Regions from separate parts of the Pseudarthrobacter sp. MDT1-22 genome, predicted to be linked through region 1. Evidence: riboswitches for the same ligand, from Rfam matches in the RefSeq annotation. Region 1 holds a riboswitch; each other region holds the start of a gene.
What was found. A riboswitch is a leader RNA that binds a small molecule or an ion and turns the genes downstream of it on or off. The one in region 1 is predicted to bind cyclic di-AMP.
Positions count from the first base shown of each region.

Region 2: it holds a riboswitch for cyclic di-AMP, as region 1 does, so the genes downstream of both, ACX80M_RS07965 (C40 family peptidase) here and ACX80M_RS16915 (aggregation-promoting factor C-terminal-like domain-containing protein) in region 1, are expected to answer to the same signal.
Region 3: it holds a riboswitch for cyclic di-AMP, as region 1 does, so the genes downstream of both, ACX80M_RS13670 (M23 family metallopeptidase) here and ACX80M_RS16915 (aggregation-promoting factor C-terminal-like domain-containing protein) in region 1, are expected to answer to the same signal.

Region 1 covers NZ_JBTNDK010000025.1:2,484-12,250, forward strand. Annotated here, with positions in the region: gene ACX80M_RS16875 (6-pyruvoyl trahydropterin synthase family protein) at 1-332, shown strand, start outside; gene ACX80M_RS16880 (glycosyltransferase) at 337-1,578, shown strand; gene ACX80M_RS16885 (DNA glycosylase AlkZ-like family protein) at 1,582-2,880, shown strand; gene tadA (tRNA adenosine(34) deaminase TadA) at 2,946-3,452, opposite strand; gene ACX80M_RS16895 (phosphatase PAP2 family protein) at 3,575-4,267, shown strand; gene upp (uracil phosphoribosyltransferase) at 4,310-4,945, shown strand; partial or broken gene ACX80M_RS16905 (VOC family protein) at 5,008-5,382, shown strand; gene ACX80M_RS16910 (HAD-IA family hydrolase) at 5,413-6,093, shown strand; gene ACX80M_RS16915 (aggregation-promoting factor C-terminal-like domain-containing protein) at 6,164-6,892, opposite strand; cyclic di-AMP (ydaO/yuaA leader) riboswitch at 6,898-7,050, opposite strand; gene ACX80M_RS16920 (sensor histidine kinase) at 7,150-8,703, opposite strand; gene ACX80M_RS16925 (response regulator transcription factor) at 8,711-9,451, opposite strand.
Region 2 covers NZ_JBTNDK010000007.1:111,618-121,384, reverse strand. Annotated here, with positions in the region: gene ACX80M_RS08015 (SulP family inorganic anion transporter) at 1-147, shown strand, start outside; gene ACX80M_RS08010 (thioesterase family protein) at 196-999, opposite strand; gene ACX80M_RS08005 (DedA family protein) at 1,031-1,543, opposite strand; gene ACX80M_RS08000 (biliverdin-producing heme oxygenase) at 1,548-1,802, opposite strand; gene ACX80M_RS07995 (NUDIX domain-containing protein) at 1,865-2,389, opposite strand; gene ACX80M_RS07990 (DUF1918 domain-containing protein) at 2,444-2,644, opposite strand; gene ACX80M_RS07985 (DNA alkylation repair protein) at 2,698-3,258, opposite strand; gene ACX80M_RS07980 (TraR/DksA family transcriptional regulator) at 3,255-3,614, opposite strand; gene ACX80M_RS07975 (cupin domain-containing protein) at 3,754-4,134, shown strand; gene ACX80M_RS07970 (aggregation-promoting factor C-terminal-like domain-containing protein) at 4,158-5,450, opposite strand; cyclic di-AMP (ydaO/yuaA leader) riboswitch at 5,665-5,833, shown strand; gene ACX80M_RS07965 (C40 family peptidase) at 5,863-6,747, shown strand; gene ACX80M_RS07960 (protein adenylyltransferase SelO) at 6,817-8,280, opposite strand; gene ACX80M_RS07955 (dienelactone hydrolase family protein) at 8,406-9,383, opposite strand; gene ribA (GTP cyclohydrolase II RibA) at 9,456-9,767, opposite strand, start outside.
Region 3 covers NZ_JBTNDK010000016.1:66,847-76,613, forward strand. Annotated here, with positions in the region: gene ACX80M_RS13645 (cold-shock protein) at 96-479, shown strand; gene ACX80M_RS13650 (DUF3027 domain-containing protein) at 489-1,043, shown strand; gene ACX80M_RS13655 (MFS transporter) at 1,089-2,423, shown strand; gene serC (phosphoserine transaminase) at 2,507-3,637, opposite strand; gene ACX80M_RS13665 (metal-dependent transcriptional regulator) at 3,915-4,610, shown strand; cyclic di-AMP (ydaO/yuaA leader) riboswitch at 4,764-4,982, shown strand; gene ACX80M_RS13670 (M23 family metallopeptidase) at 4,986-5,810, shown strand; cyclic di-AMP (ydaO/yuaA leader) riboswitch at 5,958-6,120, shown strand; gene ACX80M_RS13675 (C40 family peptidase) at 6,191-6,865, shown strand; gene ACX80M_RS13680 (C40 family peptidase) at 7,053-7,805, shown strand; gene ACX80M_RS13685 (HNH endonuclease) at 8,042-8,542, shown strand; gene ACX80M_RS13690 (NTP transferase domain-containing protein) at 8,605-9,309, shown strand; gene ACX80M_RS13695 (DUF6457 domain-containing protein) at 9,306-9,599, shown strand; gene ACX80M_RS13700 (molybdopterin molybdotransferase MoeA) at 9,565-9,767, shown strand, end outside.

The sequences.
Region 1 (9,767 bases):
GCCCGGCCCAGGCCCTCCACGGGGCGACGTTCGTGGCGGAGGTGACGTTCCGCCGTCGTGCGCTGAACCAGGACGCGATCGTCCTGGACATCGGGGCCGCCGGCGGCATCATCGAGGACGTGCTGTCCGGCCTCAACTACAAAAACCTGGACGAACACCCGGACTTCGAAGGGAAGCTCAGCACCACCGAGGCGCTCGCGGAATACATCGCCCACGCCGTCGCAGCCAAGCTCACGGATGACGACGACGGCCGCGAGCTCGCCGGGATCGACGTCACCCTGCGCGAAAATCCGGACGCCTGGGCCACCTACACCCACTACCTGTCCGCCTGATCCCATGCTGATCAGGTTCCTGGTCCCCGCCAACATCCGCCACAACTCCGGCGGCAACGTCTACAACGCGCGGCTCACCCAAGGCCTGAGATCCTTGGGGGTTGCCGTGGAGATACTGGCGGTGGAAGGTTCGTGGCCTGACGCCAGCGCTGGACAACGACGGCGGCTGGGCGGCCTGCTGGGCGCCTGGGACCCAAGGGTGGACTCACCGCAGGCGAACATCACCCCAGAAACGGTCACCTTCGTGGACGGGCTGATTGCGTGCGGTGCGCCTAGCGAACTGGAGTACGCCGCGGCCGCCGGACAACACGCGTGGGTCCTGCAGCACATGCCGTCGCCCAGCCACCCCGACGGCGAAGGGCGGGCACTGCGGGCGGCCGCCGGAGTGATCTGCACCAGTTCGTCCGCAGCGGCCTCGGCGGCAGAAAAGCACGGGCTTCCCGCCAGCCCGGTTGCCTTGCCCGGGACGGATCCTGCACCGGTGGCGCCTGGTTCGGCCCCGCCCCACATCATCGCGGTGGCAGCGCTGCTGCCCAACAAGGACCAGCTGCTGACCGTGGCCGCGCTGGCCAGGCTCCAGGACCTCGCTTGGACAGCGTCCCTCGTGGGAACGGACGACGCCGATCCCGCCTACGCGGCGCAGGTCCGGGCAGCCATTGCCTCCTCTGGAATGGAGGACAGGGTGCGCATGACCCGCCAGCTCGCCGGTACCGCCCTGGCGGACGAGTGGAGCCGGACGGACCTGAGCCTTCTTGTGTCCCGGGCCGAAGCCTTTGGGCTTGTGGTGACGGAATCGCTGGCCCACGGGATTCCCGTCATCGTGCGGGAGGGAACCGGCGCCGTGGACGCGTTGGGACTCGCCCGAAGACTCGCCGGCAGGCTCGCGGGAAGACCGGACGGCGAGCGTGGTGGTGAACGTGATGCCGGGACATATGCGGTGCCAGGTGCCGCCGTCGGACTCGCCGGACCCGAAGGCGACGCACCTCGTGGCAACGGACCTGAAGACCACCACGCGGACGTGCTCGCTGCCGTGATCCGGCAGTGGCTGGTGGACGGATCCCTCCGAGCCGGCTGGCGTGCCGCTGCCCTGGCGGCACGGGAACAGCTGCCCGGCTGGGACTCCACTGCCCGGAACGTCCTGGAAATCCTCGGCGTGCCTGCTAAAAAGCCTGCTGCCAAAACGCCTGCTGAAGAAACCCCAGCCGAGGGGATGCCTACCGCTGCGCGTACGGCCGGTGGACAATAAGCCATGACCACGCTCCCGACCTCCGCCGCCGTATTGACCCCACAAGCCGTGATCCCACAAGCCGTGATCCCACAAGCCGGGACCCCACAAGCCCTGAGCCAAGATGCCCCGGATCCGCAGGTGCTCACTCCGGAGCTCCTCAGGGCATGGGCCTGGCATAAGCAGGGCCTCGACGGCTCCCTGCAGGGCGCGGATGCCGCCGACGTGTTTAGCAGAGCGGGCTGGGCCCGTTCCGTCGGCGGCGCCAACCCGTACCTCACTCTCTTTGCCCGCGCCGGCACTAGCCGCGCGCAGGCGGATGCCGACGTCCTGTCGCTGAACATCCATGAGTTGCCCACCGCCCGCGGCTGCACCTATGTGCTGGGACAGGGTGACTTTGCGTGGGGCCTCCAGATCGGCCGGGACGCCGCCGTGGCGCCGTTCCGTGTGCTGGCAAGAATGAGCGTCGAGCGCGGCGAGATCACGCTGCTGGAGGAGGAGATCCTCCACGCCCTCGCCGAGGCCGGCAACCCGCTGGACCCCAAACAGCTCAAGGATCTCCTGGGCGATTCGGTCCGGAACCTCGGTGAGGAGGGCAAAAAGAAGGGCGCCGCCACCACGTTGCCCACGGCCTTGGGCCTCCTCCAGGCGGACGGCCGGATACGGCGCGTGCCCGCCAACGGCCGGCTGGATCAGCAGCGCTACGCCTACACACTGTGGGGTTTGCCGCCCACCGCCATGGACGACGACGCCGCCCGCAGCCTCCTGCTGCAGCGCTATCTCGGCTGGACTGGCGGTGCCACGGTCAAGCAGTCGCAATGGTTCACCGGGTTCACCCTGGCCCACACGAAGGCAGCGTTGGCCGCCACTGGGGCAGTGGAGGTTCCCACCGCCAACGGTGAGGTGCTGTGGATGATGCCCGACGACGTCGGGCGGCTTGCGTCGTTCGAGGCGCCGGCGGAGGAACAGATTCAGCTGCTGGCCGGCACGGATTCGTTGGTCCTGCTCCGCAGGAACTCGGGGGAGCTGTTTGCCGAGGAGGACAAGGGAAAGCAGGTCCTGGGGTCCACGTTGGCGTTGCAGGCTGACCTGCCGGACCATCCCATCTTCGACCGCGGCCGGATCATCGGGCTGTGGCAATACGATCCCAGGAAATCACGGATTGTCTATTGGCTCTTTGACGGGGCCACACCCGCAGTATCCCGGCGCATCGCCGAGGTAGAGGCCTGGATCCGGGACGAACTGGGGGACTTCCGCTCGTTCAGCCTGGACTCGCCGGCCTCGCGCCAGGACAGGATCGACGCCCTGGATGCCGCAGGCTGAGAGTCGTGCAGGCAGGTGAGAGCGCTACAGCAGGCCCGAGACAAATTGCAGCCCCCTACGACCCGTTACAGCCGGCTGCGGTGCGCTGCGAAGAAGTCCCTGAGAACCGCACCGCACTCCTCTTCCCTGACCCCGCCGTACACCTCAACCCAGTGGTTGAGCCGGCGGTCGCGGAGGATATCGAATACCGAGCCCGCCGCTCCGGCTTTCTCATCCCAGGCACCGAAGACCACTCGGGGAATCCTGGCCAGGACCACCGCGCCGGCGCACATGGCGCACGGCTCCAGAGTGACCACCAGCGTGCAGTCCGCCAGCCGCCAGCCGTCCCCGGCGCCGCCGTCGAGCTTGGACAAGGCACGCAACCTGTCCGCCGCCTGGCGGATGGCCATCACCTCGGCGTGGGCGGTGGGGTCTCCCAGGTCTTCCCGCTGGTTTCGTCCAGACCCCAGGACGGCGCCGTCGGGCCCTATCACGACGGCGCCGATGGGCACATCCTCGGTGTCCAGCGCGCGCTGGGCTTCGTTCAGGGCAAGACCCATCCATTCGAGGTGGATCTTTTCTGCGGCGACCATGGCTCAATGATAGTTTCGAAGGATATCCAGCCTGCAAAGCATGGACGCCGGGAGGCATAGTGGACACATTCAGGGACCGTCTGGGCCAATGGTTCAAACCATATGCCGCGCTGTGGCTCACCATGATGGTGGGCGGCGCCTTGGTGGTCACCATGGCGCTCCTGGGTGCCGAGGTCTACAGCAACGTGGTGGATGAAGAGGGACTGGCCGCCCTGGACCTGCCCGCGCTGGAGCTGTCCCAGGGCCTTCGGAACCCCGCACTGGATGCCGGGGTGACGGCTTTCACCAACATCGGCGGGGGCATCGGCATGCCCATCCTGGCCAGCATCCTGACAGCCTGGCTCACGTTCCTAAGCCGGACCTGGCGGCCCATCGTCCTGGTGGGCGGCGCCGCGGCCGTCTCCACGCTGGCCACCACGGTGGGCAAGCGGCTGGTGGGCCGCACCCGCCCGGACCACGCCGAAGCTGTCCCTCCGTACGAGACTTCGCCGTCCTTCCCGAGCGGCCACACCCTGAATACGACGGTGGTGATCGGTGTCCTGGTGTACGTCATGTGCCTCCAGTTCGAAATGCTGTGGGCGCGCATCACAGCCATCACCGCCGGGGTGATCTTCATCATCGCGATGGGCCTGAGCCGGGTGTTCCTGGGCCACCACTGGCTGACCGATGTGATGGCCGGCTGGTTCCTGGGCCTTGCCTGGGTGGGCATCGTGATCCTGGCGCACCGGCTGTTCCATGTGCTGCGGAAACGCGAGCACGCGGGCCCGGCACCCACGTTCGAACACCCCGCCCTGCGGGAGGATCCGTCGAGCTGATTCCCGGCCGGAGGCCCTCCGCGCGGGTGATAGTTTTGACGCATGCGCACTCTCGTTGTGGACCACCCGCTGGTCGCCCATAAGCTCACCGTCCTGCGGGACAAGAACACTCCGTCACCGGTCTTCCGGCAGTTGACGGAAGAGCTGGTGACCCTCCTGGCCTACGAAGCCACCCGTGAGGTCCGCACCCAGCCGGTCACCATCGAGACGCCGGTCAGCACCACTGTGGGCACCGCTTTCACCAAGCCCACGCCTCTGGTGGTCCCCATCCTGCGCGCCGGGCTCGGCATGCTTGAGGGCATGACCAAGCTGGTCCCCACTGCTGAAGTGGGTTTCCTGGGCATGGCCCGCGACGAAGAAACCCTGGACATCATCACCTACGCGGAGCGGCTCCCGGAAGACCTGACGGACCGGCAGATCTTTGTGCTGGATCCGATGCTTGCCACAGGCGGAACCCTGCGCGAAGCCATCAAGTTCCTGTTCAAGCGCGGCGCCTCCGACGTCACGTGCATTTGCCTCCTGGCCGCGCCGGAAGGCCTGGCCAAGCTCGAAGAGGAACTTGCCGAGGCCAACGTGACCATCGTGCTGGCCTCCATTGACGAACGGCTCGACGAGAAGTCCTACATCGTTCCCGGGCTCGGCGACGCCGGCGACCGCCTGTACGGCATCGCCGGCTAATTCGGGGCTGCTTCGGATTTCAGGTCTTCCGCTTTTCTGCCGCCGCCGTTAGCCTGTGGCGCATGGACTGGAAGCTTGAACTCGTTTTTGTGCCCGTATCCGACGTGGACCGCGCCAAGGATTTCTACGTCAGCAAAGTTGGATTCAACCCGGATTTCGACGAGTGACCCATGGATGGCATCCGCTTCGTCCAGCTGACCCCGCCGGGATCCGCCTGCTCCATTTGTATTGGCGAGGGCCTCAATGTCGCCCCTCCGGGTACGGCCCCAAGCCTGCAGATGGTGGTCAGCGACATCCAGGCTGCCCACGACCACCTCAAGGGCAACGGTGTGGAGGTCAGCGACATAGACATCCAGGGCTGGGGGCACTTCGTCTACTTCGCGGATCCCGACGGAAACAAGTGGGCGGTGCAGTACATCCCGGGCCGTGACGCCTAAGCCGGTGACGCCTGGGGCAAAATAGGCAGCATGAACATCCCCACACCTGCCGCCACACGAACACTGACCTGCCGGGCCGTCCTTTTCGATATGGACGGCACGCTGGTGGACTCCACGGCAGTAGTGGAGGAGGTCTGGGGAGAATTCGCGGCCCGGTACGGCCTGGACGTCGCCGAAATCCTGCGCACTTCGCACGGCGTCCAGGCTGCCGATACCGTACGCCGGTTCGCGCCGGGGGGAGCGGACGTCGCGGCCCTCACCGAGGAACTGGGTGCGATGGAACGGGTGCGGACGGCCGGTATCGTCGCGTTGCCGGGGGCTGCCGACCTGCTTCGCAGCCTCCCGGCTCAGGCAGTGGCGCTGGTGACTTCAGCGGACAGGACCCTGGCGGACATCCGCATGGACGCTGCCGGGCTGGACATGCCGGCCACGGCCGTGACGGCGGACCTGGTCACACGGGGCAAGCCGCACCCGGAGGGCTATCTGATGGCCGCCGGGCTGCTGGGCGTGGAACCGGAGGACGCCGTGGTGTTCGAGGATGCGCCCGCCGGAATCGCGGCAGGCGTTGCTGCGGGTATCCGGACGGTGGCCGTGGGTCCGAATGCGGGCGAATTGCCGGCAGGCGTGCTGAATATCGCGGATTACCGCGCCGTAACCGCCTCCGTGGAAACGGACGCCGCGGGACGGCAACTCATTTCTTTCCGGCTTTGACGCCGGCGGATCACCTTCGTAATCCGCCGGCGCAGCTCAGCGCCGCGGCTGCCGGCGAGGCTCAGTCGGCCTAGTACCAGTTGTGCGACAGGTGGAAGTTCAGCGCGCCGCACGGTGACTGGTAGCGCTCCTGGATGTAGTTCAGGCCCCAGTTGATCTGCGTGCGGTAGTTGGTGACGTAGTCCGCGCCGGCGCTCGCCATCTTCTCAGCCGGCAATGACTGGACGATGCCGTACGCGCCGCTGCTGGCGTTGGTGGCCGTGGTGGTCCATTCGGATTCCTTGGTCCACAGCGTCTGCAGGCACTGCATCTGGTCAGCGGACCAGCCGTACGTCGCCAGCTGGCCAGCAGCGTAGGCCTGCGCTCCTGCGGGGTCGTTGACGGCCACAACGGGCGTGGGTGCAGGTTCCGGAGCCGGGGCCGGAGCGGGCTCCGGGGCCGGGGCAGGTGCCGGTTCGGCGGCCTGGGGCGCGACGTTGATCTCGGCCGGCGCAGCTTCCGGGGAGGCCGGGGGCTGGATCTCGGCTGCCTCGAAGCTCAGCTTCGACTGGGCGCTGGCTTCTTCGGCGGCCTGGTCCGCGCTGGCCGCAAGCGACGCAGACTCGGAAGCGTGTGCTGCGGCGCTGACGCCGACCAGCAGGGCGCATGCCGTCGCGAACACCGCGACGCGCTGGCCCACGGAGGGAATCCGGGCCGCCTTGGACAGTGGGGACATAGCTGCACCGAAGCGGGACTGCTTGCGGTGGCTGTCGGACTTTGTGTCGCCCTGCGGGCGCGTTTGTACCTTGAATTCAGACATGATGGATCGCCTCTCACACCTGCGGAGTTAGCTGTCGGGTTCGGATGAGGGCATCCGGCCACACGGCACAATCACGTGTTGGCTTAACCCCAAAGGGCACTTGGTGCCCGGGACGGTGGGTCCCCCGCCTCTGCCTCTGAAAACGGAATCCGGGAAGCGGCAGAGCTTGGCGTCATCCGGATATGCGGCCCAACGGGAACCACACGTCATCGACGCTACAGGAGCTGGACGCTTAAGTCACATTTTGGTAACAGGAATCACGACGACGGTGTGTCGCCTTGCTGGGCCCGGGCGTCAGTGGGTCGCGCGAGCGCGCCGGTAGGGAAGAGTAACGCGAACTCGGTCCGTCCGGCCCGCGATGTCACCTCCACGCTACCGCCGTGGGCCTCCATGATCGACTGGACAATGGACAGGCCCAAGCCACTAGTGCCTTCGGAGGCCCCGGCGCCCGAGGCCGGCGCTGTACCCTTGCGCGCCGCGTCTGCGCGGGCAAACCGGGAGAAAACGTGGTCAACGAGTTCCGCAGGGATGCCCCCGCCGTCGTCCGTTACCGTCACCGCTGCGTCGCCATTGGCAGACTTCGTGACAGCGGTGACCACGGTGGTCCCCGGCGGCGTGTGCTTGCGCGCATTGGATAGCAGGTTGACAAGCACCTGACGCAGTTGGGACGCATCACCCGTGACGGCGAGCGGCTGGTCAGGCAGTTCAAGGCGCCAGTGGTGGTCCGGGGCGATGACCTTCTCGTCACTGACGGTTTCGATCACGAGTTGTGTGAGGTCAACTTCGCTGAGCTTCAGGGGCTGGCCCTCATCGAGCCGGGCGAGCAGGAGCAGATCCTCCACCAGGGTGGTCATGCGTTCGGACTGGCTTTGGACCCGGGCCAGGGATTTCCGGCCGTCCGGCGTGAAGCTCTCGGTCATCCGCATCAGCTCCGTGTACCCGCGGATGGCAGTCAGCGGCGTGCGCAGCTCATGGGAAGCATCGGCTACGAACTGCCGCACCTTGGTCTCGCTCCGCTGCCGCGCCTCGAGTGCGCTGGCGACGTTGTCCAGCATGAGATTGAGGGCGTGCCCTACGCTGCCCACTTCGGTTCCGGGATTGGAGTTCGACGGCGGGACGCGCACCGCGAGTGCCACCTCGCCCGCGTCCAGCGGCAGCCTGGCCACACGGGTTGCAACCTCGGAAAGCTGCTCCAGCGGCTTCATGGTGCGCCGGATCAGCACAGTTCCTGCCAGTCCGATCAGCGCCAGGCCGCCCAGGGAAACGAACACAAAAGTCCAGACCAGCGATGCCAAAGTACTCTCCTTGGCAGCGAGCGGAAGGCCCGTGACAAGGACATCGCCGTAGCCGGTTTCCACGGCCACAATCCGGTAATCCCCGTTGGACAGCGAGCGGTTCACGGGAAGGCCGTTCCGCGTCAGCGCCAGCAGGGTCTGCTTGTCTTCGGCGTCGAGGGCCAGACGCGTGGTGTCCGAGTCCAGGAAACCGCCACTGGGGATCTGGCCGTCCAGGATCCGCGCATTCAGCGTTCCGACACTCTGCCCGCGGGAGTCAAGCGGGTCCGGCCTGCCGTTGAATCCGCCCAGGGGCGGGCGGCCCGGATCGTTCGACCGTTTGGCGGCCTGGCTCAGCTGTTCATCCAGCTGCCCGGTGAGAAAGGAATCCATGGAGGCGTAACTGAACAGCCCCACGGCGCCGCAGATGGCCACCAGCAGGGCCATGGCCAACAGGATCAGGCGCGTGCGCAGATGCCAGGTGTCCGGTTTCAGCCAGCTCCGGGCTGGCGCTGGGGTTGCTCGCGGCGAGGACATCGAGCTGCTACTCAGCCGGCTTGATGACGTAGCCGGCGCCCCGCACGGTATGGATCATGGGCGGGTGCACTGCATCCACTTTCTTGCGCAGGTAGGAGATGTAGAGCTCCACAATGTTGGCCTGGCCGCCGAAGTCGTAGTTCCAGACGCGGTCCAGGATCTGGGCTTTGCTGATGACGCGTTTGGGGTTCTCCATGAGGTACCGGAGCAGCTCGAACTGGGTGGCGGTGAGCTGGAGGGCGTCGCCCGCACGGGTCACTTCGCGGGTGTCGATGTTGAGGACAAGATCGCCCACCACAAGTTCGGCAGTGTCCATCGCGGCAACGCCGGAGCGCTGGACAAGGCGGTGCAGCCGCAGCAGGACCTCTTCCATGCTGAACGGCTTGGTCACGTAGTCGTCCCCGCCGGCCGCCAGGCCCACGATCCTGTCCTGGACAGCGTCCTTGGCAGTCAGGAAAAGCGCAGGTACCTCGGGCGCGAAGGCACGGATCCTGCCCAGCAACTCAACGCCGTCGAACCCTGGCAGCATCACGTCCAGCACCAGGACGTCCGGGCGGAACTCCTTGGCAAGCTTGACGGCCTCCGGGCCATCCGAAGCCACGGCAACATGCCAGCCGACCATGCGCAGCCCCATGCTCATGAGCTCGGAAAGGCTGGGCTCGTCGTCAACCACCAAGGCTCGGATGGGGGAGCCGTCCGGGTGGGTCAGTTGCGGAAGGTTGTTGGTCATGGAGTGCGAAGTGGCCATGGGACAACTCTCCGATCAATCGGTTAGCCCGCGCTATGGGGTTCCTGTGCGCACGCTGTGAATCCCAGCCTAGCGAGCTGGATGGGCGATCTGGGTGGCCGGGCGGGACGCCGACCATCCGCAGGCGGCCGCCTTCTCCGCTGGACAGGCGGCAAAACCCAGCAGGGAATCTCGGCAAGTCATTGGCCGGTGAATTTCAAGGTCTTGGTATGGCGAAAGGGCGAACATTGTTCGCCGGAGAGGGCCATTTGCGCACCCTTGGCGGACAACAACTCCTATTTTGCCGCCAAATCAGAATGGTGATCTGTAACACAAA
Region 2 (9,767 bases), on a different contig from region 1:
ATCAGCTTGGTCTTCGCAGAAATGAAGGGACCGATCAAGGACCGCCTGATCCGGTTCGGGGCGAGCGCACGGTTCACTGCGGACCATTTCTTCCCCACCCTGCGCAATGCGGTGCACAGCTACAAAAGCATTACCGGCGCCGACTAGTCACAGGGACAGGTAGTCACAGCGGTCCGGTAGTCACGGGCAAGGCCGTCAGGTCCGGCGAAGCGTCAGGATCTGTTCGGCACGGCCGAACGGGCCCTGAAGATCGTGCAGGACGGTGGACGTGAGGCCAATCCCGTCGGTTCCGAAGGAGACGGCGTTGTCCAAGCCAAGCCATTCGCCGTCGGGCCTGCGGTACATGTGGATCTGCAGGTCCAGGTTGGGGAACGCATAGCTGTCCTTGCCCGGCGGGACCCTGGCCGCGATCCCGTTGGCTGTGTCAACGAGGCCCATCAGGCGGGCCAGGTCGCCGCTGTCGGCTTTATCCGTCAGGGGGTGCTGCGTGCGGAGCCAGACGATGCCGGCGCCGGGCCGGTGGCCCTCGGCCACGCGCATCTCCAGGGACCGGATATAGCCGCCTGGCCAGATGGCGGCGCCGTCGAACGGTTTGCATTCATCCGGTGCCGGGATGGCAGTGTCCTCGACGGCGGCAACCGCGGACGTGTCGCTGGTGATCATCCGCCACGCGGTGGCGCGGATGGCCACCCGCCCGTTGGCTACCAGTTCTGCCTGCAGGAGCTCGATGGTCCGGCCGGGGCGGAGAGTGGTGGTTTCGATGTGGAACCCGCCGCCCGGGATCAGGCCCAGGATCTCGTAGCTCAGCCGGGCCATGCGCATGTCGGCGCGCGGCTCGTGGCGCTCCAGGCTGTCCGCCATCAGTCCGGACGCTGGCGCCATGTGCTGTTCGTGCTCGTTCCAGGCCCCTTGGGCGTGGATGGTGGAGCGGAATTGGCCGTCGCCCTGCGCCTGGTAGTAGAAATCGCCGTCGGCCAGTTCCGGGAGTGCAGCAGTCAACATTGACCCTTTCGCTTTGTTCTTGTGTGGCTCAGCCCACCCTATCCGCTGTGCCTGCCTCGGCCCGGTCGGCAGCGCTCCCCCGCGACCGGCGCCGCCGCCGTACCAGCAGCCAGGCGATAAGTCCGGCCGCTGCGGCGGCCAGCACAACAATCCCCCACGGGGAGCCGGCAGCCAGCGCCAGCCACGCCTCCACGGCGGCGAGCCCGATGGTGGCGTAGAGCAGTGCCCAGAGGATGGAACCGGCGACGGCGGCGGGAAGGTAGCGCCGCAACGGCATCTTCGCAGCGCCGGCGGCGAGGTTGACGGCGGTCTGCAGGCCGATGGTCAGGAACGAAAGCGTCACGGCGAGTGGTCCCCACCGGCGGACCAGCTCCTTCGCGTGGACGGCACGCCGGCCGTTCCAGGACGACGCGAACCGCGTGTGTTCCATGCCTGCTGCGGCTCCCCGGCCGATCCAGTACGTCGCATTCACGCGCAGCATAACAATCGCGAACAGGCTGGCTGCCGCCACGCCGAAGGGCAGATCCCGGAACTGGTCCATGGGGTCAGGCCGCAGGCTGCGGTCGGGCCCCGACGGCGAGCTGCAGGTCCGCGAAGATGCCGCCGTTGAGCCGGAAGGCGTGGGCGGCGTGCGCGAGCACCTCCTCGGTCCCGTCCTTGTCCAGCTGGGCAGTGAGGGCAGCGACGGCGGCCGCGTCCATCCTGCCCTTGAGCAGGTCGCCCATAAACGGGGACGACTCAGCTTCTTCGTGGGCCGCACTGGTGGACTGTGTGAGCAACACGGAGAGCGGGGCGGTCATGTTCTTCCTCATGCGCAGCAGGGGGTCGGAACACCATTATGGCGCACCGCACTTAGGCAACCCTAATCTCGCCCTTCCAGCATGCGCGTCCGCAGGTCCGGCCACGATTTTGCGAAACCGGGATGGAGCTCCTTCGCGTCCACCTCGTCCAACCGAACCCACTGGAGTTCGAGGCTTTCCGGATCGCTGATTACGGGCTCAAAAGGCGCGGTCACCAGCACTACAACGGTGGTGTAGGACCAGTAGCCCAAGTCCAGCACAGACTTGAAGAGGACGCTCACATCCGCGGCCGGTACCGCGGCTTCCTCGTGCGCCTCGCGGAGGGCCCCGGTGACTGCGTCCTCGCCCTGGTGCAATGCTCCGCCGGGCAGTCCCCAGGTACCACCGTTATGGCTCCACAGCGCGCGGTGCTGCAGGAGAACGCCCTTGCCGGGGTCATAAGCCAGCACGCCCGCGGCACCGAACCTGCCCCAGAACTTGCCGCCGCCGCCCTCCACCCAGGCGTCACCGGGGTCCCGCGGACCGGTCCGGGCCGGTGGAATCGTGAGGTTCGCGTCAGGGGACGTGGCAGCCAAGGAGTGATCCATTCCACCAGTCTGACAGGTGCCCGGTGGCCCGGACGCGCGGCCGCCCGCGGCGCGTCAGCCGGCCTGTCCCGCGTGACCGCGTTCGACGGCGAAATCACCGCCCGGGTACATAACGGTTTCGTGTCCGTCGTCGAACCTGACCAGGTAGGGCGGATGACCTTCCTGACCACGGACTTCCACGATCACGCCGTGCCGGTCCGAAGATCCGACGGTCCTCCCCCGGACGATAATCCTGTCGCCCTGCGCTGCCTCCATGGCAATCACCTCCAAGCCCCAGAGTACGACTGACGGGGACCGGGGAACAGGGGTCAGTCGCGTTCCGCGTCGCGGTTCCCGGAAATGCGCTGCAGGTCGGGTCCCTGAGACGCGATGAGCCGGGCAGCGTGGCGAAGCGAATCGTCGGGGTCCTGGTGCCAGCGGGTGATGACGACGTCGGCGCGCTGGCGGCCGCTTTCGCCCAGTCCCTGCAGCAACGGAACCACAACGTCGGCAATCAGTGGGTCCACCAGCTCACCGGTCTGCGCGGTTCTGATGAAGCCCTCCAGCCGGGTCAGGTCAGAGTGGCGGAGGAGGGCAACCCGGGACTGCAGCAGCACCACGGCCGCGAGCCGCCTTTCATAGACCGGCCGCCTGCCGGGACCGGGCCGGCCCCAGAGGAGAGATGCCAAAGCGGTCACCTCGTCGTGGCCAAGATCCTTGAATTTCGTGCCGGCGTCGCGGACGGTGCCGCGTACGGCTCCCACCGACGATCCGTAGGACCCAAGTGCCCCGCCCACCCGGGACTCCACGCCTTCCGCCCGGTACCAGGCGCCCTCATTCTGCAGGGTGGCATCGATGAAGCCGGCAGCCTCCTGCACACGCCCGTTCACAGCACCCTCCCGGTGGCCGCGTGGAGGATGCAGAACGGCGTCGACGGGCGGGCTTCGAGCCGTCCCTCCGCGATGGGGTCCCCGCACACGGCGCACGTTCCGTACGTGCCCGCCGCAATCCGCGCCAGGGCCGCATCCACCTGGTCAAGTCCCGCACTGCTCTGCTTCAGGAGCGCCGAGGCCTGCGACAGCTCGAACGCAATGGTGGAACCCTCGGGGTCGTGTTCGTCATCCACGTTGGAATCCTGGCGTGCGGCGTTCGCCGAGGAGATGTCCGCACGGAGCGCGGGGAGCAGCTCGAGTTTCCGGGCGCGCTCTTCTTCCAGCAGGACCCGGAACCGTTCAAAATCGGGCATGGGAAAAGCCTAGTGGTTTGGGTCTCGACAAGCGCCGCCGGCGGGAGGATGCTGGCAAGCGTAAGCGCCTCAGATGTGGTCTGGCAGCCAGGGACAGAAAGCTGCCGGACACAAAACCAACAGAGAAAGTCTGCGTGTCATGCCTACAAACATCGTCACAGAACTGGCAGTCAAGTCCCACAACACACCGGATGAGAAGCGCCGGCCGGAGAAAACCGAAGTGGATGTCGTCAACCTGGGCGACTACACGGTCGGCCGGTTGACGTTCAGTCCCGGCTGGCGCTGGTCGGACTGCATCAAGCCGGTGGTCCAGACCGAGTCCTGCCAGAACAACCACGTCGGATACTGCGTTTCCGGTGCCCTCAACGTCGAGACCACCGGTGGCAACCGGATCAGCATCAGCGCCGGCGATTCGTACACCATTCCACCCGGGCATGACGCCTGGGTGGACGGCGACGAAGCCTTCGTCGGCATTGAATTCTTCAGCGCCGCGGAATTCGCCAAGCCCCCGGGAACGTGACCCGGCTGCCCTCCCCCGGCAGGTCAGTACCAGTTGTTGGCCACGGAATGGTTCCACGCGCTGCACGGTGACCCGTAGCGGTCAGCGATATAGGACAGGCCCCAACTGACCTGGGTCCGGTAGCTCGTGAGCCAGTCGCTGCCGGCGCTGGCATACTTGCTGGCCGGCAGCGACTGGGCGATGCCGTATGCGCCCGAGTACGGGTTGGTGGCGGTGGTCAGCCAGTTCGACTCCTTGGTCCACAGCGACGCCAGGCACGGAAACTGGTCCTGGCCCCAGCCGTAGGCGCCCAACTGCCCGGCCGCGTAGGTTTTTGCGCCGGCGGGGTCGTTCACAGCGCCGCCCGGCACGGAAGGCACGACGACGACGGGCGGCGGGACCGGCGTCGGGCTCGGGACTGGAGGCGGGGCGGGCACTCCCGGTACAGCAGGTGGGGCCGGAGCCGGTTTCTGCGCGGCGGCGAGTGCAGCTGCCTTGGCTGCCGCCTCCGCCTGTTGGCGCGCCTGTTCCTGGGCCGTGGCCCGTTTGGCGGCCTGCGCCGTTTCGTACGCGGCCAAGGCCACCTGGCCCTGCCGGAACTCACCCTCCACCGCAGCGGTGGTGCCCTTGAGGGAGGCCAGCTGCGCGGTCAGTTCCTGGCCGTGCTCCTGCTGCTCCGCGATCTGCCGGGACATGGCCTGCTGGGCGGACTGGGCGGCGTCGAGCTTGGTCCGGGCTTCGCCGTACAGTCGCTCGCGTTCGGCCCTGGCTGCCTGCTCCTGATCGGCCAGGGCGCGGGAAATGCGTTCGGCGGCTGCGGATTTGTTCACCAGGGCTGCAGTCTTGTCGCTGACGATCTGGACGATATTCAGGCCTTGGATGCTGTTGTTCTGCACGGCGTCGAGAGCAACGAAGAAACCCATGTTTGTGCCACCGGTCTTATACGACTGCGCCGCCAGGGCACCGATTTCCTTCTTGTACTGTCCCAGTTCGGCCGCGGCGCGTGCCGTCTGGGCGGTCAGGGCATCCACAGTGGAAGTGGCGGCCTGAAGCGCCGCTTCGGCCTGGGCGTACTCCGCGGCGGATGTCACGGCCGCATTGCCCAGCGCCTCCGCTTCGGCCTGAAGCCCGCCCAGCAGCCCGTTGATCCTGGTGACCTCTGCCGCTTTGCCGGCCTCGCTTTGCTTGGCGTTCTGCACGTCCTGCCACGAGGGATAGCCGCCGGGCGGGGCGTCGTCGGCGGCATGTGAGGGCAGCAGCGCAGCCGACCCTACCAGGGCGACCGCCAGCATGCCGGCGAGGGCGGGCAGCCGCATTTTTTGAACAATCCGGGACATAGTTGGTGAGCTTACCGGGCATATACGGATTACGGGGGTTGACCTGCAACATCGTTACCAGGGAGTAGAGAATTCGCGCTGATGTACGAGTGAATTTCACTCCTACATTCCGTTACCGGAATGTGACATTGCCGCCGAGCAGAAGTTATGGTCAAACGGTGGCCCGGCTCAAGCCGGACCATTCCCGCCAGTATGCCGAGCCCTGCCGCTGACCGGGATCCAGTCGCTTTCCAGCTGGCAGGGACGGGGGAACCACGTTTCCACGGCTTCTTGCGAAGCCTTGGGGTTAAGTCGGTATCGCTCCGTTCAGTGCGGCGCCGCTACCGGCCGGGTATCTCCGACCCGAACCCGACAGCTCACCCCGCAGGCATGGGAGAGGCTCACCCCGCAGGCATGGGAGAGGCGATCAACCGTGTCCAAGAATTCCGCTTCCGCACGCCATCGTGTGGTTTCTGCCAGCTCTACCGTCCCTGTCGGCCTGTCGTCAACGGCCAAAGCACACGCCCTGACGTTTGGCCGTCCGGCCCTGGTGGCTGTTGCTGCATCCGGCCTGCTGTTCGGCATCGGCGTCCCGGCTCAGGCCGGCGTCCACGGCCCGGATGATGCCGGGACTGCCAACGCCCAGGTCCAAACAAGTGCGGCGGTAGCGGCCCCAGCCGCCACTGCTCAGGCCGCTGCTGCTCCGGCACCGGCCGCGGCCAACGTTCACACCGTCGTTTCGGGTGACACGCTGGGCCAGATTTCCGCCACCAACGGCGTCCCGCTCAACGACGTCCTTGCCGCCAATGGACTCTCGCTGACCACCATCATCTACCCCGGCGACCAGATCCGGATCCCCGGCGCCGGCTACACGGCACCGGGCGCCGCACCGGCTCCGGCGGCGAAGGCCGCAGCGGCGCCGTCCTCCGCCACCAACACCGGTATACAGCTGGCCTCAACGTCCGCACCGGCAGCCCAGGCTCCGGCCGGCTCGCTCGGCGCGGCCATCCTGGCTTCGGCCACTTCACAGCTCGGCGTGCAGCAGGACTGCACCGCCATGGTGGAGAAGGCGCTGCGCTCGGTGGGTAAGAGCGTGGGTGACCTGGCTCCCGGCCAGTTCTACCAGTACGGCACGGTGGTGGGCACCCCGGCCGCAGGGGATCTGGTCATCACGGCCGGCCATGTGGGCGTCTACGCCGGCCATGTGGGCGTCTACGCCGGCAACGGCCAGGTAGTCAGCGGCGGGGTGGACGGTTACAAAACCGAAGTCCACTCCCTCAGCTGGCTCGCCGGAGCGTCCTTCGTCCGCGTAGCGTGATCCGACCATGCTCGACGGCGGCGGGCGGCACCCGGCCGCGCGCCGCCGTCGTCCATCCCTGGTGTTCGCTCAGGTCCCGCAGAAGGTCCGGTAGCTCCCGAAGTCTTCAGGGGCGGGGCCGGCGTAGCGTTCCAGCCCGGGGCGCTGCGTGTACGGATCGGCCAGGACGTCCACCAACCGGTTGAATGGGTCCAGGTCGCCTGCGATAGCAGAGTCCAGAGCCTCTTCAACCAGGTGGTTCCTGGGGATGTAGACGGGGTTGACCCGGTCCATCAGGTCCGCGTCCGGCGCCAGGGCCAGCCACCGTGCGGCCCAGGCGTCGAAGACGCCCGGGTCCGCAAACATGGACCGCGCAGTTTCCGGGGTCCCGCGGGCCGCCGAGCCGAGGCTCCGGAAGAAGGAGGTGTAATCCACCTGGCCTTCCTGGAGCAGCGCCAACACGCCGTCCACCAGGGGCGACGCGACGTCGTCGTGCGTGTCCGGGCGCAGCCCAAGCTTGGACTTCATGCCGGCTGACCAGGCAGCGCTGTACAGCGTGCGGAAGGCGCCGAGGGATTCAACGGCGAGCGCCACGGCCTGGTCCTGGTCTTCATGGAACAGGGGCAGGAGTGCTTCGGCGAGCCGGGTGAGGTTCCACTCGGCAATGACCTGCTGGTTGGCGTAGGCGTAGCGTCCGTCCGCGTCGATGGAGCTATAGACCGCGCCGGGGTTGAAGGCGTCCATAAACGCGCAGGGACCGTAGTCGATGGTCTCGCCGGAGATGGCCATGTTGTCGGTGTTCATCACGCCATGGACGAAGCCCACCAGCATCCAGTGCGCCACCAGGGACGCCTGCGCGGCTATGACCGCCTCGAAGAACGCGAGATAGGGCTTGTCGGCGAGCGCCGCGTCGGGGTAATGGCGGCTGATGGCATGATCGGCCAGGCGGCGGAGAAGGTCCGTCTCGCCGTTGACGCGGGCGAACTGGAAGCTGCCAACGCGCAAGTGGCTGCTGGCCACCCGGGTGAGCACGGCGCCGGGCAGCATGGTTTCGCGGCGGACGGGCCGGCCCGTGGCCACCACGGCGAGGGACCTCGTGGTGGGGATGCCCATGGCGTGCATGGCTTCGCTGACGATGTACTCGCGCAGCATGGGACCGACGACGGCGAGACCGTCACCTGCGCGGGCGAACGGTGTCCGGCCGGAGCCCTTGAGGTGGATGTCCCGAAGCTGCCCGTGGATGTCCGTGACCTCACCCAGCAGGAGGGCCCGCCCGTCGCCGAGCAGGGGTGAGTAGCCGCCGAACTGGTGGCCGGCATAGGCCTGGGCCACCGGTGTGGCACCGTCAGGAATCTGGTTGCCGATGAGCAACCGGGTCCCCTTGGGCGTCCGCAGCGAGGACGGGTCCAGGCCCAGTTCGCCGGCCAACGGCTCGTTCAGGACCAGCAGCTGCGGGTCTGGCGCTTCTTCCGCCTGCCAGGGAACCGCCAGCTCCTCGAGTTCGCGGGCGAAACGCCCGTCGAAGGTGAGCGTTAGTGGGATTGCGGTGCTCATCCTTCAAGACTACCCGCGGCCGCGGGTGAGTGCCCCGCCCTCCCAACTGAGTAGCGCTATCTGTCGTTCTGGAGGCTCAAAACGTCAGATAGCGCTACTCAGATCAGCCGTGCTGGCGTCGCCCCTCAGACGTGCTGTCCGAACCAGGCGAGGGTGTCGTTCCAGGCAGCCGTGGCCTGGGTTTCGTTGTAGCGCTCGCCGGTGTCGTTGTGGAAGGCATGGTCCACGCCGGGGTAAACGGTGAGCTGGTGCGTCACCGTGGTGGCGTCCAGGGCATCGCGGAGGCCCGGCATCGCGCCGGTGATCCGCGCGTCGCGTTCGGCATAAACCCCGAACACCGCGGCCTTGATGGCCGGCACCTTGTTCAGGTCCGGCGCCGGACCATAGCACGCCGCGGTGGCCTTCAGCCCGGCCAGCTCGGTTGCCGCCTGCCAGGTAATGCCGCCGCCGAAACAGTACCCGTTCATGGCGATGCGTCCGGAGTCCACGAAGTCCTGGCCCTGAAGGTAGTCAAAGGCCGCCGCGAAGTCAGCAACATGGCGTGGGGCGCCAGCGCTGGTCAGTGCACCCGACACGGCGTCGGAGTCAAGGCTGGCGGTGCCGCCTTCCCTGCTGAGCAGGTCAAGGGCCAGCGCCGTGTACCCGGCTTTGGCAAAGCGGCGGGCAACGTCCTGGATGTGCGGGGTCAGGCCGCGGTTCTCGTGGCAGACCAGCACCGCAGGGCCGGCTGCTCCGGATTCGGGCCGGGCGAGGTACCCACTGATCTCGGTTCTTTCGGCCGGGAACCGCACGGTCGCCGTCGTCAGCCCCGCGGCGCCCTCCGGGACGGAGAGCGGACTTTTGGCCCCCGGAACAGCACCGGCAGAAGCGGTGCCGGTGCCCGCCGTCGACGATGACGGCGTGGGTGTAGGCATGGGGTCCGTGCTGCGTGGGACTTCCTCGGGTGTGCATCCGACGAGCAGCATCGCGCCCGATGCCGCCGCCATGCTTCCCATGATGAATGCGACCCGGCGGGTGAAGGTGCGGTGCGTCATTGCGCCGGCGCGGTAGTCGTCGAAGAATTCCTCGATCAGGTACCGTTCAAACTTTCCAAGCTGGACCATGGTTGGCCTCCTCGAGTGAGGGTCATATCCTTCTCCGAAGCCGGCGGTCCTGCAAGGGTCCCATGCGCCCGGTCAGAACTGCTCCGCCGGGATGGAAAACCCGAGGTCCAGGAGTCCGCGGCCTGCCTGTTCCAGGATCGGATCCATGGTCAGGGAGGCGTGGTTGAGCAGTACATTGACATCGCGTTGGATCCGCTGGAGTGGGTGCGTCAGCCGGTGAACACTCCCTCCGGAGCCCGTCAGGATGAGGCGGACAGCCTCGGCGGATGCCGCGCCACTGAGACCGAGGGAAAGCCGGTACTGTGCCCGCTCCTCATCCGTGAAAGCGACCGGCCGCCGGCCGTAGGAAGCGGCCACCACCCGGACAGCTTCCTGCCAGTGCAG
Region 3 (9,767 bases), on a different contig from region 1:
GGTCCGTCGCTGTCATACCCTGAACCCGCACATCAGTGCGGATGCGGTGACTGCCGGCCGTGTCAGAAGACGTCAGAACGAAGAAGGTTGATTACGTGCCTACCGGCAAGGTCAAGTGGTATGACAAGGAAAAAGGTTTCGGATTCCTCGCAGGCGAGGACGGCCAGGAAGTCTTCCTGCCCAAATCATCGCTCCCCGAAGGCATCACGGAACTGAAGGCCGGCACCCGGGTTGAGTTCGGCGTTGCCGACGGCCGCAAGGGTGCACAGGCCCTGGGCCTGCGCGTCCTGGACAAGACGCCGTCCATCGCCAAGGCCAAGCGGCCCAGCGCCCGGGACCTCGCGCCGCTGGTCCAGGACCTGGTCAGCGTGCTGGATAACCTCTCCGGAACCCTGTCCGCGGGCAAGTACCCGGAAGGCAACAAGGGCAAAGCCATCGCGGCTGCCCTGCGTAAGGTTGCCGACGAGCTGGACGTTTAGGTCTTGGCCATGAACGCGGAAGCTGAACAGCGGGACACCACAACAGCGGAGAAAGTAGGCGCCAAAGCCGAGGCCAAGCGCCGCGCCGGCGTGCCCGTGTGGCGTACCGGAAAGCCGGATGCCTTCCTCGCCGCTGCCGTTGGCGAGGCGCGAACCGCCATCGAAGGCATCGCGGCGGCGTCGGACATCGGTGCGCACCTGGCTGCCAAAAGTGAGGGCGACCGCCTGGTCACCCACCTCTTCGAATCAAGAATGGCCGGCTACCACGGCTGGCAGTGGTACGCGGTCCTGACCAGGAACTCCCGCTCCAAGGTGGTCACGGTCAGCGAGCTTGGCCTCCTGCCGTCGGAGGACTCCATCCTCTCCCCGGAATGGGTGCCGTGGGCCGAGCGCGTCCGCCCCGAGGACGCACAGGCCGCAGAGGAAGAGGAACCGCGCGCTGCCGAGGCTTCCGCTGCGGAGCCGGACACTTCGCACGCCGAGGCTGAGACTCCCGGGTCCGAGGACCGGGACGAAGACTCCGAAGTCGACGAAGGCGACGACCCCGCCGGCGAGGCTGACTAAGCAGTTGCCAATGCGCAGGGTTGAGAACCAAGAAGGCCGGCACTGATGTCCACCTTCAAATCCCTGCACATCCTCAACTACCGGATCTGGTTCCTCGGCGCGCTGGTTTCCAACATCGGAACCTGGATGCAGCGGACGGCCCAGGACTGGCTGGTGTTTGACCACCTCACCGATCACGACGCCGGGGCCATGGGCATCACCATGGCGCTGCAGCTGGGGCCGCAGCTCTTCCTGGCGCCGGTCGCCGGCCTCGTGGCGGACCGGTACAGCCGCCGGCAGCTGCTCATCATCACCCAGTCAATGATGGCCCTCCTGAGCACCGGCCTGGGCATCCTCGTGGTGCTCGGCGCCGGCCAGCTGTGGCACGTCTACGGCTTCGCCCTGCTGCTGGGCATGGTCTCCGCCCTCGATGCCCCGGTGCGGCAGACCTTTGTTTCTGAACTGGTGCGGGACGACTACCTGCCCAACGCCGTGGCCCTGAACAGCGCCTCGTTCAATGTCGCCCGGATGATCGGGCCCGCCGTGGCCGGCGTCCTCACCGTAGCGGTAGGTCCCGGCTGGGTGTTCGTGATCAACACCTTCACGTTCCTGGCCATGCTTCTGAGCCTGTGGAAGATCCCCGCCGCGTCACTGCGCCACCTTCCCCGGGCGGCTCCGGGTAAGGGCCGAATCCGGGAGGGGCTGCGCTATGTGCGGTTCCGGCCGGACATCGTGGTGGTCCTGGTGGCCGTGTTCATTGTGGGAACACTCGGCCTTAACTTCGTGCTGTTTATCGCCGCGATGGTGGGCACGGAATTCGGGCTGGACGCCAGCGCGTTCGGGCTCATGAATTCCATTATGGCCATCGGTTCCGTGGCAGGCGCGCTGCTCTCCGCCGGCCGCGGCAAGCCCCGCTTGCGGATGATCTTCGGCGCCGCGGCCGCCTTTGGGGTGACCTCGGGACTGGCCGCGCTTGCCCCGGACTACTTCTGGTTCGGGTTGGCGCTGGTGCCGGTGGGCCTGTTCGCAATCACCATGATGACCAGTGCCAACGGCTACGTCCAGACCACCACCGATCCCGTGATGCGGGGCAGGGTCATGGCCCTGTATATGGCCATCTTTATGGGCGGCACACCCATCGGCGCCCCGTTGGTGGGATGGGTGGCCAACGTCGCCGGCCCCCGGTGGTCGCTTTCCGTCGCGGCCGCCTCCGGGATCATCGCCGCCGTGATCGGAATGATCTGGATCATCCGCGCCCAGCGGCTCCGGCTCACCTTCAACCGGCGGGCCTGCGGCCTCCGGTACTTCGGCGTCGTCTCCCATCTGGGCGTCCAACAACCGGGGGACAACGCAAACGGCGCCGCCCGGGACGAAAACCCGGACGACGCCGTCGGACGCTGACAACCGGCGTCACCACAAGACAGCGCGAACGGACACTTGGGGCCCTGGTTCCTGGGCCCCAAGTGTCCGTTCGCGCGGGTGCGCTACTTGCGCAGCTCGCCCACCACATAGTCGATGCTTGCCAGCAGCGCGGAGACGTCAGCCGGCTCGATGGCAACAAACGTGGCGATCCGGAGCTGGTTGCGGCCCAGCTTGCGGTACGGCTCGGTGTCCACGACCCCGTTGGCGCGGAGCACCTTGGCGATCGCGGCGGCGTCGATCGAGTCGTCGAAGTCGATGGTGGCGATGACGTTGGAACGGTCCTCCGCCTTGGCCACGAACGGCGTGGCGTACTCGGAGGCCTCGGCCCAGGAGTAGATCCGGCCGGCGGAGTCAGCGGTGCGGGCGGACGCGAAGTCCAGGCCGCCGTTGGCGTTCAGCCACTGCACCTGCGCGTCGAGGGTCACCAGGGTGGAGAGCGACGGCGTGTTGTACGTCTGGTTCAGCTTGGAGTTGTCAATGGCGGTCTGGAGGTCCAGGAAATCGGGGATCCAGCGACCACTGGCCTTGACCCGGGCGGCGCGTTCCAGCGCGGCGGGGGAGAAGAGCCCCAGCCACAGGCCGCCGTCGGACGCGAAGTTTTTCTGCGGGGCGAAGTAGTAGACATCGGCCTCGGAGACGTCCACGTCCAGGCCCCCGGCTGCGGAGGTGGCGTCCACCAGGACCAGGGAACCGGCGTCGGCGCCCGCGACGCGCTTGACCGGAGCCGCGACACCCGTGGAGGTTTCGTTCTGCGGCCAGGCATAGACATCCACGCCAGCCTCGGCGGCCGATACCGGGCGCGTGCCGGGCTCGGACTTGATGATGGAGGAGGCGTCCAGGAACGGGGCCTTGTTGGTGGCTGAGGCGAATTTGGAGCCGAACTCGCCGAAGGACAGGTGCTGGGCCTTCTTTTCCGCCAGGCCGAAGCTGGCGACGTCCCAGAAAGCGGTGGAGCCGCCGACGCCGAGGACCACTTCGTAGCCTTCGGGGGCGCGGAAGAACTGGCTGAGGCCTTCACGGACGGAGCCCACGAGGTTCTTGACCGGAGCCTGGCGGTGGGAGGTGCCCAGGATGGTCTTGGACGCCGCTGAGAGCGCTTCGAGCTGCTCCGGCCTGACCTTGGAGGGTCCTGCGCCGAACCGTCCATCCTTTGGCAGGAGGTCGGCGGGAATAGTGATGCTGGTTTCGCTCACGGGGGCTCCAATTTCGGCATGGACGTGGCTCACGTCCGGGCGGTGGGGTGGCCGGTAGTCGGCGGTGACTGCATAAGGACCTCTTTTATTCTGCCTGAACCCTCGATTGGGCGGGGAACCGGGGCCGTCATAGTCCGGCCAATGAGACCGTTTGTCCCCGCCCGGGCATTATCCAGACAAATTCAAAATAGGCTAAGCTTTTTAGCGGACCTCGCCGCTGAGCGGGACGCGATACGGTGGGACAACGCAAGGTACTGCGCTCGAGGAGCTGAGCTGGATGACGGATCTGATCGATACTACGGAGATGTATCTTCGGACCATTTTGGAGCTTGAAGAAGAGAACATCGTTGCTCTTCGCGCACGCATCGCCGAACGGCTGCGGCATTCCGGACCCACGGTGTCCCAAACCATCGGCCGAATGGAACGGGACGGACTGGTCGTGGTCTCCGGAGACCGCCACCTGGAGCTCACGGAAGCCGGGCGGAAACGCGCTACGGAAGTGATGCGCAAGCACAGGCTCGCGGAACGGCTCCTGGCGGATGTGATTGGCCTGGACTGGGCCTATGTCCACGATGAAGCGTGCCGCTGGGAACACGTGATGAGTGAACGCGTTGAGCAGCGCATCTACGAGTTACTTAACCACCCCACCGAGTCTCCATACGGCAACCCCATCCCCGGACTGGCTGCCCTGGGCGGACCCGCGCCTGCGCTGCCCGACGCCGGTGTGATTAATCTCCTTGATGCGATGCAGGGCTACGGGCCGGCGTCGAACGTGACGGTCAGCCGGCTGGCTGAACCCATCCAGGTGGAACCTGAGCTGCTGGTCCAGCTGGACGAAGGCGGGATCAGGCCCGGTGCCTCGGTGTCCTTGGAGCGCGTGGGGGAGTACATTTCCGTGCGGGTTCCGGGAATCGAAGGGGCGCTCGAGCTGCCCCCGGAAGTGGCATCCCACGTCTTCGTTTCCGTCCGCTGACGGGACGGCGGTCCGCCGTGTGGGGCCGCGCCATAGCGCAGTGACCCAGGTTCCGCAAAGATAACGGAATTGTTACTGTCCAAGTTAATCACCTATAGTTGTAACTCAGCGTCGATACAAAAGCGTTACCTGATCCGGAGCCGAGCTCTGCCAGCGGATCAGGTGCATCAGTCACCAACTGGCAGAGGCGGGGGAACCACAACCGGCAGTCGTAAGACTGCCTTGGGGTGAAGTCCGTCAGCAGCAAGCCTCTTCCAGCGAAGGATCCTCACGGGATATCTCTGCGCCAAGTGCTTGTCACGGCGGACCGGGTCTTTGAACTCTCTGACCCGAATCCGACAGCTAACTTCGCAGGCTATCCAGAGAGGAACATTCTTGACCACGCAATACTCCAGGGGCCGCCGTCGCGCGGTGGGTCCCGCCTCGGCGCCCAGAGTGGCCGAGGATTTCACCGCGGAGAGGCCCCGCGACCCACAGCGGGACGCCCGCCGCCGCCGGGGACCCTTCCGGCAGATGACGGATTTCGCCGCCGCCAGTGGCCTCGGCCAGAAGGCCGGCATCGCCTTGGCAGCAACAGGCCTAGCACTTACCGTGACGGTTCCTGTGACCGGCCCCGTGATGGCCACTCCGGCACCCGGCCAGGCCGCATCGGCCGTTTCCGCTGCTCCGCAGCCCGAAGTTACCGCCGAAGCCGCCGCCCAAATTGATTTCAGCCGCTCGTCCGTGGTTACCCAGGGTGATCCCGACGGCAAACTGAAGCAGCTGCTGAGCGCACAGTCCGCGGGATCCATTACCCGTGCGGCCTCTGCCGGAAGCCTCGGCTCGCCGCTAGCCCAGCTGGTTACAGTCTCTCCGTTCGGATTCCGGGTCAGCCCCATTACCGGCGGCTCCGGCGATTTCCACCGTGGCCAGGACTTCGTGGCACAGTGCGGAACCTCTGTCCTGGCTGCCGCCAGCGGCACCGTGACCTTCGCCGGCTGGCACCAGTACGGCGGCGGGAACCGCGTTGTGGTGGATCACGGCAATGGCCTTGAAACCACCTACAACCACCTCTCCTCCGGCAGCGTCAAGGTAGGCCAGACGGTCAGCCGCGGCGATGTGGTTGCCCTGAGCGGCACCACGGGCGCGTCCACGGGCTGCCACCTCCACTTCGAGGTCCAGGTCAATGGCGAAGTCGTTGACCCCACGGGCTGGCTCTGACCAAATGATGGCCAACTCTCGAATCGCAGTGACGTGCCGTGACCTGAATGTGACATTGGCTCGGAACTCCTGTAACGTCTAAAGCGCGTCAACTTTTCCGAAGTTGACGTTCTTGAGTGGATTGCCTAGCTCTGCCACCGCTCAAGGTCCGTTCGCATGACATCGTCTGGCAGGGGCGGGGGAACCAATTTTGGTCTTCGATTCTGAAGGCCTTGGGGTTAAGTCGCAAAGCTTCCACTGTGAAGCAGCGCGGCCGGGTGACTCCCATCCGAATCCGACAGCTCACCTCGCAGGCATTGGGAGAGGCTACCTTCGTGTCTTCACGCCATACTTCTGCGCGTCACCGCGCACAACCGGTTCGCACTAACCCCTTGGGCTCCGTGTCCAAGGCCGTCAGTGCCAATGCCGGGACCGTAGGTCGCCAGGCTGCTGTTATCGCAGCTGCATCAGGTCTGATCCTGAGCATGGGGCTTCCGGCCAACGCCGCGGACACCACCGCCGGCGTTTCCGCCTCCACCGAGTCCGGTTCTGCGCAGACGGCACTTGCCGTAACTGCCGCGCCCACGGCTACCGTTTCCTTCGAACGCCCCGTCATCAAGACGACGCCGGCGCCGAAGGTTGAGACGGTCCGTGCGCAGTCCACGGCCTCCGAAGCCGGGGCTCAGGGTGCTGCCGCAACCGAGGCCGCGGCCTCCAAGCTCGCTGACACTGTCTCCTCCGCTGCCGCTTCGGGTCTGGCAGCACTTGCCTACACCGGTATCGGCAACCCCTACCTCTGGGGCGGCACCACTCCCAATGGCTGGGACTGCTCAGGCTTCACGCAATGGGTCTACGCCCAGGCTGGCATCAGCATTCCCCGCACCAATGCCTGGACGGCCATGCGGCCCACCGCCACACCGGCCACCGGTGACCTGGTCATGCAGAATGGCGGCGCCCACGTTGGCATTTACGTCGGCAACGGCATGATGATCAGCGCACTGAACCCGTCACAGGGCACGCTGCTCCACTCCGTGGCATCAACAGGCTCCTCCGCGTTCTTCACAATGGCCCCGTAGTTCCTGCAGTCCAGTAGTTGCTGCAGCCCAGTAGTTGCTGCAGCTTGGCTGCCGGAACCGTTTCTTCGCGAGAAACTCTTCGCTAAATCCCCGTTCGGGGCGTGCCGGCGTACCCCCAAGATGCCGGCGCGTCCAAAGCCCTTAGGCTGCCTACGCGGTCCTGAGGAAAACGAAAGAGAGAAAATTAATGACTACACGTGCAACTGTTGCACGGCACCGCGCCGAGGTCGCCAAGACCAACTCGCTGGCTGTCATTGCCAAGGCTGTCGGCGACAACGCCGGCGGCATGGGCCGTCAGGCTGCGGTTATCGCTGCTGCTTCCGGCCTTGTCCTGACCAGTGGTATCGCTGCGAACGCGGCTGACACCGGCGTCCAGCGTGAAGCTGCGTCCGCTTCGAACCTTGAGGCTGAGGTTTCCGCCCCGGCCATCATTTCGGCTGCTTCCACCATTGCCATCTCCTACGAGAAGCCCGCAGTGACCACCACGCCGGCTCCCATTGAGGCTCCCGCCCCTGTTGTTGAAGCTCCGGCTCCGGCTCCGGCCAAGGCCGCGGCCACCCTCACGGTAGCGTCGGCAACTCCGGCCGCTCCGAAGGCGCCGGTCTCCGCCAGCGGCAAGGGCCAGGCCATCCTGTCCGCAGCCTATGCACAGCTCGGCGTCAGCCAGGACTGCACCATGCTGGTCACCAACTCGCTGGCTGCCGTGGGGATCAACTTCCGCGACTGGCCTGCAGGCTACCTGTCCCTCGGTCAGACCGTCAGCGCCGCCGAGGCCCAGCCCGGCGATCTGTTGTACTACGCCGACGGCGGCGCGGGCGTTGCCCACATTGCCGTCTACGCTGGCAACGGCCAGGCCGTGCACGGGGGCTACAACGGCAACCAGACCGTTGTGTTCAGCGCCAATGTCGGCTCCGGCCCCGTTTACATCCGCGTGTCCTAGCACCAGAGTCAGCATTCGAAGGACCCTCGCTTCACGGCGGGGGTCCTTCGCTGTCTGCGGGCTGCTGCCCTGATCCGGAGAGATGCACGAATCCGACACGTGACGGCGGCCGCTTCTGCGATTAGCTGATCCCGGGATTCTTTGTTTACTCTTGTGGTGTCGATCCATAGCCCGGATATGCCGGGGGCAGCCGGCCCTCGTGCCCCTGACGGGTGCGGCCACAAAGAGGTACGTGCATGCGCACTCTCGTTCTGAATGCTGGATATGAACCGCTGGCGGTAGTCACCTTCCGCCGGGCGCTGGTGCTTGTGCTCACGGGCAAGGCCAGTGTCATTGCCGAGGGCGATGATCCTGTGGTGGGACCGCAGGAGATCCTGGGCCGCCCGTCCGTGATTCTCCTGAACCGCTACATCCGCCCCAGATACAACCAGAGCACCGCAGTCAGCCGCCGCGGAGTCCTGCGGCGGGACGGCCACCGCTGCGCGTATTGCGGCAAGGGTGCCCACACCATCGACCATGTGCAGCCCAAATCACGTGGCGGCGCCGACTCCTGGGAGAACCTGGTGGCCGCGTGCCTCCGCTGCAACAACACCAAGGGTGACCACACGCCGGCTGAAATGGGCTGGAAGCTCAGGTTTGATCCGGAACCGCCGCATGGCACCATCTGGCAGATCAAGGAACTTGAGAAGCCCACGCCGGCTTGGGATCCGTTCCTGCTGCCTGAACGGGCCGCCTGAATCCAGTCGCTCCGCAAGTCCAGCCCGCGCAGTATTCCAGCCCGCGCGGTTAAGCTGGGAGGGTGGACGCTGACCCCCTCGACTTCGATGCCGTCATCCTCGCCGGCGGCCGTTCGTCGCGGCTCGGTGGCGTGCCCAAGCAGAGTCTGACGTACGACGGCGCCTCCCTCTTGTGCCGCTCCGCCGCCGCTGCGAGGGGAGCCCGGGCCGCCGTCGTGGTTGGTCCGGACACCGGGGAGGTGCCGGCCGGCGAAATCCCTGCCGGATTTCTCCGCTGCCGCGAAGAACCCCCCTTTAGCGGACCGGGGGCGGCCATCGCGGCCGGGCTCGCGGCCCTGGCCGCTGCGGGTGGCAGCCGCCCCGGGCTGACGCTGGTGCTGGCCTGCGACATGCCCAACGTAGGGCAGGCGGTGGCGGTGCTGAAGGCTACTTTGCGTGCGCGAGGACCCACCGCCGGAGCGCCCACGGGACCGGACGGCGTAGTGGCCGTCTCGGAGGATGGCCGCCGTCAGCCGTTGGTCGGTTTTTATAGCACGGCCGCGCTACAACGTTCCGTGGCGGAACTGGAAAGCACAGGACGCTTAATCAACGGGTCGGTGAGGGCACTCCTTGCTAGTCTGGACGTGCAGCTTGTCGCCGTTCCGGCCGGCTCCACGGCAGACGTGGACACCTGGGACGATGCCGCCGCACTTGGAGTGGCCGGCCCGGATCCCCTAACCGGGCTCCGGGGCAACACTGCCGCAGACGATTTGGGAGGCAGAGCGTGAAAAGCCAGGACGAGACGCTGGAAGAATGGTGCAGGTCCTTGCTCCAGGCGTATGAACTGGAGGACGTCCAGATCGACGTCAACACCATCCTGTCGCTGGCCGGCGTGGCAGCCCACTCAGTGGTCCGCCCCGCCGCCCCGCTCACCACCTTTATTGCCGGTTTCGCCGCCGGCCTGGCTGCGGGATCGGGGCAGGCCACCAACGCCGCCGCCATGACCGCTGCCATGGACCGTGCCCGCACCCTGGCTGCTGACTATGACGCCGAATCCGCCGGGACCCCCGTCGAATGAATCCCGTTCAGTGACCGCCGCCCCCGGCGACGCATCCGAAAATCCCGAGCAGCAGACAGCCCCGGCAAAGCACCTTGCCCATACCTGGGATGAGGCGCGCAGGGCCGCTTTTGATATCGCCACGCCGATTCCGCCGGGCCGGGTTCCCCTGGGCCAAGCCCTGGGCAG